2 regions of the Pseudomonas sp. FW305-7 genome follow, and region 2 is predicted to be linked to the other one. Evidence: riboswitches for the same ligand, from Rfam matches in the RefSeq annotation. Region 2 holds a riboswitch; the other holds the start of a gene.
The links. A riboswitch is a leader RNA that binds a small molecule or an ion and turns the genes downstream of it on or off. The one in region 2 is predicted to bind cobalamin.

Region 1: linked by a shared signal. The riboswitch ahead of cobO (cob(I)yrinic acid a,c-diamide adenosyltransferase) and the one ahead of AC3WMT_RS02620 (CbtB domain-containing protein) in region 2 are both predicted to bind cobalamin.

What each region holds. Positions count from the first base shown of each region.
Region 1 covers NZ_JBYSZA010000025.1:27,351-30,833, reverse strand. Annotated here, with positions in the region: gene AC3WMT_RS24050 (PQQ-dependent sugar dehydrogenase) at 1-366, opposite strand, end outside; gene AC3WMT_RS24045 (hypothetical protein) at 433-1,017, opposite strand; cobalamin riboswitch at 1,180-1,404, shown strand; gene cobO (cob(I)yrinic acid a,c-diamide adenosyltransferase) at 1,485-2,096, shown strand; gene AC3WMT_RS24035 (cobyrinic acid a,c-diamide synthase CobB) at 2,093-3,483, shown strand, end outside.
Region 2 covers NZ_JBYSZA010000001.1:549,976-553,458, forward strand. Annotated here, with positions in the region: cobalamin riboswitch at 1,096-1,318, shown strand; gene AC3WMT_RS02620 (CbtB domain-containing protein) at 1,443-1,640, shown strand; gene AC3WMT_RS02625 (CbtA family protein) at 1,652-2,353, shown strand; gene AC3WMT_RS02630 (cobalamin biosynthesis protein) at 2,350-2,763, shown strand; gene cobM (precorrin-4 C(11)-methyltransferase) at 2,844-3,483, shown strand, end outside.

The DNA.
Region 1 (3,483 bases), on a different contig from region 2:
GGCGCCAGCCTTGCCCATGACTTTCTTCATCACCCAGCCACGAACGCCGCTGCTGTCGTCAGGTTTCGGCGGGGCATTGGTTTCGGCCACCAGCACATCACCATTGGGCAGCACGTAGAGCCAGCGCGGATGATCGAGGCCTTCGGCGAACGCGGCGACCTGGGTGCCTGCCGCTGCTGTCGGTTTGCCGCCTTCGGGCCAGCCGACCGCCGGAGCAATATTCACCGTCGGGATCAGGGTCTTGTTGGGTTCGGGCAGCTTCGGTGAAGGGCCGGTGCCGTCGGAAACTTGCAGGCTGGAGGATTCACCGCAGGCGGTGAGCCCTCCGGCGAGGGCGATGACGAAAACGAGCTGGGACTTGCGCATTACTGATCTTCCCTATGAATGCATTCCTAATCATAGAGGAGCGCGCAAGCCCGATGGTTCAACTGCTCAACTGCGGGCCTCTTTGAACAGCACGGCAATGCCCGGGTGATAGTTGCCGGCTTCGTTGCGCAGCTTGCGATAGGCGTAAGGGAAATACCAGGCGACGGCGCAGGTGTGTTCCTTTTGCAGGTCGTCGACCATGTCTTGCAGTTCTTCGGGGCTGGCGCTGTGCTGGGCTTTTTGTGGGGCGACAAACAGGCAGCCGAGTTTGAGGTCGCTGGCAAAGCTGATGCGTTTGGCGTCGCTGGTGATCTCCTGCAGGGCTTGGGTCAGGTTGAGGTTGTTGACCCGCGGCCAGCGTTGCGTGGCCTGGATGTATGCGCGGTCCTCGCTGCCGGCGAGAAACAGGTCGGCACGGGCATTGCGCTCACCGTCTTCGTTTTGCTTGCGGGTGGCCGTATGTTCCAGCGTCACCAGCTCGGCCATCCATGCCGCCGCCGAGAGCAGGCCGAGATTGGCTTTCTCGTCATGCCAGTAGGGCGTGTCGCTGTCGCCGCGCACGGCATTGTAGCGGTCGATACAGTCAAACCAGCGTTCAAGCACCGGGCGCAGGAATTCCAGGCGCGGGTTGCTGATGATCATGCCTTGCATCGTAATCATCCTTATTGTTGTGATGGCTTTTTCGAGAAAAGCATGGCTCTTTGATATCACTTGTCTGAGCGTGGCACAAGATTGACGCCAGTTAATTGATCGACGGCAGTTATTCGCCCGACGGCCCCCTCTTTAATTGACGCTCCACCCCCAACCCTCTAACCTTCGCGGCTTGTTTCAGGTGCTCTGTGACCTGCGTCGACAGAGTGAAACAGGGAAGCCGGTGAGGGTTGTCTTCGAGCGAAGAGCGACCACGATCCCGGCGCTGCCCCCGCAACGGTAAATGAGTGAAAACTGCGTCGAATGCCACTGCTCAAAGCGGGAAGGCGCGCAGTCAGGCGAACGCCGCTCATGAGCCCGGAGACCGGCCTGATCCATCCAGCGGCATCACGGTGGGCGATGCCAGGCTTTTTGCCGTCTATTCTTGTGCCTGCCCGCCGTTATCCAGCCTCAACGGAGAGCTCCCCATGACTGATTCCCCCGAGCGTGACGAACGCCATCTGGCGCGTATGCAGCGCAAAAAAGCCGTAATCGACGAACGCATCGCCAACTCGCCTGACGAGTGCGGCCTGGTGCTGGTGCTCACCGGTAATGGCAAAGGCAAAAGCAGCTCGGCGTTCGGCATGCTCGCCCGCGCCATGGGCCACGGCATGCAGTGCGGCGTGGTGCAGTTCATCAAGGGCCGCAACAGCACGGGCGAAGAGTTGTTCTTCCGCCGCTTCCCGGAGCAAGTGCGTTTCCACGTCATGGGCGAGGGCTTTACCTGGGAAACCCAGGATCGTCAGCGCGACATCGCCGCAGCCGAAGCGGCGTGGGCGGTTTCCCGCGAACTGCTGCGCGATCCGTCGATCGGTCTGGTGGTGCTGGATGAATTGAACATCGCCCTCAAACACGGCTACCTCGATCTTGATCAGGTACTCAGCGATTTGCAGGCGCGTCCGCCGATGCAGCATGTGATCGTCACCGGTCGCGGCGCCAAGCCGGAAATGATCGAGATGGGCGACACGGTCACCGAAATGGGCATGCTCAAACACGCCTTCCAGGCCGGTATCAAAGCGCAGAAAGGCGTCGAACTTTGAATCAACCACGTCACTGCCCGGCGGTCCTCATCGCCGCGCCGGCCTCCGGTCAGGGCAAGACCACCGTCACCGCAGCACTCGCCCGTCTGCATCGCAATCAGGGGCGCAAGGTCCGCGTGTTCAAATGCGGCCCGGATTTTCTCGACCCGATGATTCTCGAGCGCGCCAGCGGTGCGCCGGTTTATCAATTGGACATGTGGATGGTCGGCGAGCAGGAAAGCCGTCGCCTGTTATGGGAAGCCGCTGCTGAAGCCGATCTGATTCTGATCGAAGGCGTGATGGGATTGTTTGACGGCACGCCGTCGAGCGCTGATCTGGCGCGGCATTTTGGTGTGCCGGTCCTCGGTGTGATCGACGGCACGGCGATGGCGCAGACCTTTGGTGCGTTGGCGCTTGGATTGGCGCGCTATCAGCCGGACTTGCCGTTTGCCGGCGTGCTGGCCAACCGCGTCGGCACCCTGCGCCATGCGCAATTGCTCGAAGGCAGCCTCACCGAAGGTTTGCGCTGGTACGGCGCGTTGTCTCGCGAAACCGGCATCGAACTGCCGAGCCGCCATCTCGGCCTCGTGCAGGCCAGCGAACTGAATGATCTCGACGTGCGCCTCGATGCGGCCGCCGCAGCGCTTGCCAGCAGTTGCGAGGTAGCGCTGCCACCGGCCGTGGAGTTCGCCGCGCCTGACGTGATCGCCGCCGAGCCATTGCTCGAAGGCGTGCGCATTGCCGTTGCTCGCGATGAAGCCTTTGCCTTCACCTATGGCGCGAGCCTCGACCTGTTGCGCGCAATGGGTGCCGAATTGAGCTTCTTCTCGCCGATCCGCGATACGCAATTACCCGAGGCGGACAGCCTGTATCTGCCCGGTGGTTATCCGGAATTGCATCATGTTGCGCTGTCGCAGAACACCGCGATGCTCGACGCGATCCGTGCGCATCACGCGGCTGGCAAACCGTTACTCGCCGAGTGCGGCGGCATGCTGTATCTGCTCGATTCCTTGACTGACGTTGAAGGCACTCGCGCTGAACTGGTCGGTTTGCTGGCGGGCGATGCGGTGATGCAAAAGCGTCTCGCGGCTTTGGCCCTGCAAGCGGTGGATCTGCCGGAGGGTTCGCTGCGCGGTCACACCTATCATCATTCCCTGACCACCACCGAGCTGACGCCGATTGCCCGGGGCCTGAGCCCGAATGGCGGGCGTGGGGCCGAGGCGGTTTATCGGGAAGGGCGGATGACGGCTTCTTACGTGCACTTTTATTTCCCGTCGAATCCGACGGCGATTGCCGCGCTGTTTGCGCCAGATCTCAAGGCCGCCATCGCTGGCAAGCCAGCTCCCACAGTGGGCGGTGTAAAGCCTGAAGAAATGCGATCGCCATTAGGGACTGGTAGTCCAGCTTC
Region 2 (3,483 bases):
AAAAAGGCTGCTCCCTGACGTACGGCACTTCGCTGTGGCTCAGTGTTCCCTCGCTACGGTGTCCATCCGGGGGCATCGCCTCCGGTTTGCTTCGCTGCACCTCCTCTCGATGTGTTTGGCTTCGCCAAACGGCGCTGCGCGCCTACCCCGGATGAACACCTCCGCTCGGCCTGCCGATGGGCCTGAAGATCAAGAGCAGGATCAAAAGCCAGATCAAAAGCCAGATCAAAAGCCAAATCAAGAGCCCCTCACCGTTGCCCTCTCCCGGAGGGAGAGGGGATTGGCCGAGGTGTTTGAGAGAGCTACGCCGACATGAAATACCGAGTCGAACTCAGATTCTGAAAGGCTCAAAAATCAGCTCCCTCTCCTTGGACCATAGCCCTCTCCCGGAGGGAGAGAGGACTGACCGAGGTGTTTGAGAGAGCTACGCCGACATGAAATACCGAGTCGAACTCAGATTCTGAAAGATTCACAAATCGGCTCCCTCTCCTTGGGGAGAGGGCTGGGGTGAGGGGCAAACCCAACACAAAACCAAAGCCAACCGCACGCTTCTCACCCCTCAACACAATGAGCGTTAGCTCAAGTACCGCCCTTGATCTTCACCAGCCATCACAATGAGCGTTAGCTCAAGTACCGCCCTTGATCTTCACCAGCCATCACAATGAGCGTTAGCTCGAGTACCGCTCTTGATCTTCACCAATCAACACAATGAGCGTTAGCTCAAGTACCGCTCTTGATCTTCACCACTCAACACAATGAGCGTTAGCTCGAGTACCGCTCTTGATCTCAAGCGCCCGTCGGAAGGCTGAGCGGAGGGATTGATCCGGGGTGGGAGCGCAGCGACCGTTTGGCGCAGCCAAACACATCGAGAGGAGGTGCAGCGCAGCAAACCGGAGGCGATGCCCCCCGGATCGATCCCGCAGCGAAGGAACCCGAGCCACAGCGAGGGCCGTACGTCAGGGTAAAGCCTTTTTGGTTACTTTTTCGGCGTCTGGAAAAAGTGACCCGCCGTAAGGGCGGAACCATAGGAAGCCGTTACCGCAGCACCAGATCCACCCCCGCAAAAAATTGACTAAAAACCCACCCCCATGCTCTCCTACACAACTTGTTACGGGTGCCCTTCACAGGGTGAAACGGGAAACCGGTGAATCATGTGCTTTACTCTTAAGCCATGTCAGTCCGGTGCTGCCCCCGCAACGGTAAGCGAGCGAAGCGTCAAAACCACTGTGCCCGCAAGGCATGGGAAGGTGACGCTTGCAGGTCGGCTTGACGCCAACCCCTCGTGAGCCCGGAGACCGGCCCATAACACACAGCCGCGCATTTGTGCGTCGCTGAACATAACAAACCCGCGGTGGGCGGGCGCTGTTCGAACCTCTGCGTGCCCGACTCGCAGGGGTTTTCATGCGCTCTATTCACCCGCTGACACTCCAGAGGGAAGCGCCATGTCGATCATCAGCAGCACCGGCAGCAACACAGACAAAATCGCCAGCAGCAGCACACTGAGCCAACGTCTGACCGCCGCCATCTTCGCGTCGATTCTCGGCGCCAGCCTCGTCTATTTCGCCGGTTTCTCGCACATCGAAGCGGTCCATAACGCTGCCCACGATACCCGCCACAGCGCCGCGTTCCCGTGCCACTGAGACCTGCCGACATGATCAAGCGAATTGCACGAACCGCAGGTTTCACCGGCCTGCTGGCCGCCCTGCTCCTCACGCTGCTGCAAAGTTTCTGGGTGTCCCCGCTGATTCTGCAGGCCGAGACGTTCGAGAAAGCCGAGCCTGTGGCTGAAGCTCACGAACACGCCGCCGGCACCGCTGCACACACCCACGATGCCGAAGCCTGGGAGCCGGAAAACGGCTGGCAGCGCGTCGTCTCGACCACTGGCGGCAATCTGGTAGTGGCCGTTGGTTTCGCTTTGATGCTCGCCGGTCTCTACACCCTGCGCGCGCCGACCAAGACCTCGCAAGGTCTGCTTTGGGGCCTCGCTGGTTACGCCACTTTCGTACTGGCGCCGACCCTGGGCTTGCCGCCTGAACTGCCAGGCACTGCCGCAGCGGATCTGGCTTCGCGGCAGATCTGGTGGATCAGCACCGCCGCCTCCACCGCTGCCGGTCTGGCGCTAATTGCGTTCAGCCGGCACTGGCTGATGAAAGTCCTCGGCGTGGCAATTCTCGCCGTGCCACATGTGATCGGCGCACCACAACCGGAAGTGCATTCGATGCTGGCTCCGGAAGCCCTCGAAGCCCAGTTCAAAATCGCTTCGCAGCTGACCAACGTCGCGTTCTGGCTGGCTCTTGGCCTGATCAGCGCCTGGCTGTTCCGCCGCAAAAGCGATGGTCAATACCACGCATGAGCAATGACAGCGCAGCGCCGACCTTTGTGGTCGGCCTGGGCTGCCAGCGCGGCTGCCCCGCCAGCACGTTGCGCGCGTTATTCGATCAAGCCTTGCAGGCCCATCGCATCGACCTCGTCGCGGTCAAGGCACTGGCCAGCATCGACTTGAAGCGCGATGAACCCGGTTTACAGGAACTCGCCGCGCAACTGGCCCTGCCCCTGCTGTACTTCAGCAGTGAAGAATTGGCCAGCTACCAACAGCGACTGAGCCACCATTCGCAAATCGCCTACGAACGCACGGGTTGCTACGGCGTGGCGGAAAGCGCGGCACTGGCCCTCGCCGAGCAACTGATTCAGGCCCCGGCAAAACTGCTGATTTCCCGACAAAAATACGCACAGGCAACGTTGGCATTGGCCGGTGCCGCGTAAAATCCCGATAATCCCCGCCATCGATCATGAGCAATCTTCATCTGAAGCGTTGCCGTGCCTCTTTTTCAAAGGATTCAACGATGACTGTTTACTTCATCGGCGCCGGCCCCGGCGACCCGGAATTGATCACCGTCAAAGGCCAGCGGCTGATCCGCAGTTGCCCGGTGATCATCTACGCAGGTTCGCTGGTGCCGGCGGCAGTGCTTGACGGTCATCAGGCTGAAACCGTGGTCAACAGCGCGGAGTTGCACCTGGAGCAGATCATCGAATTGATCAAAACCGCCCATGCCAAAGGTCAGGATGTGGCGCGGGTACACTCGGGTGATCCGAGCCTTTATGGCGCGATTGGCGAGCAGATTCGCTATCTGCGCGAGTTGAATATTCCATTCGAAATCATCCCCGGCGTCACCGCCACCGCCGCCTGCGCGGCGTTGCTCGGCGCCGAACTGACGCTGCCGGACGTGTCGCAAAGCGTGATTTTGACGCGTTATGCCGATAAGACCGCGATGCCGGCCGGCGAAGAACTCGGAAATCTGGCGCAACATGGCGCGACCATGGCGATTCATCTGGGGGTCAATCACCTGGAGAAGATCATCGCCGAACTGTTGCCGCATTACGGCGCAGATTGTCCGATCGCGGTGATTCACCGGGCGACATGGCCGGATCAGGATTGGGTGGTGGGGACGCTGGCGGATATTGCCGGGAAGGTTGCGGCCAAAG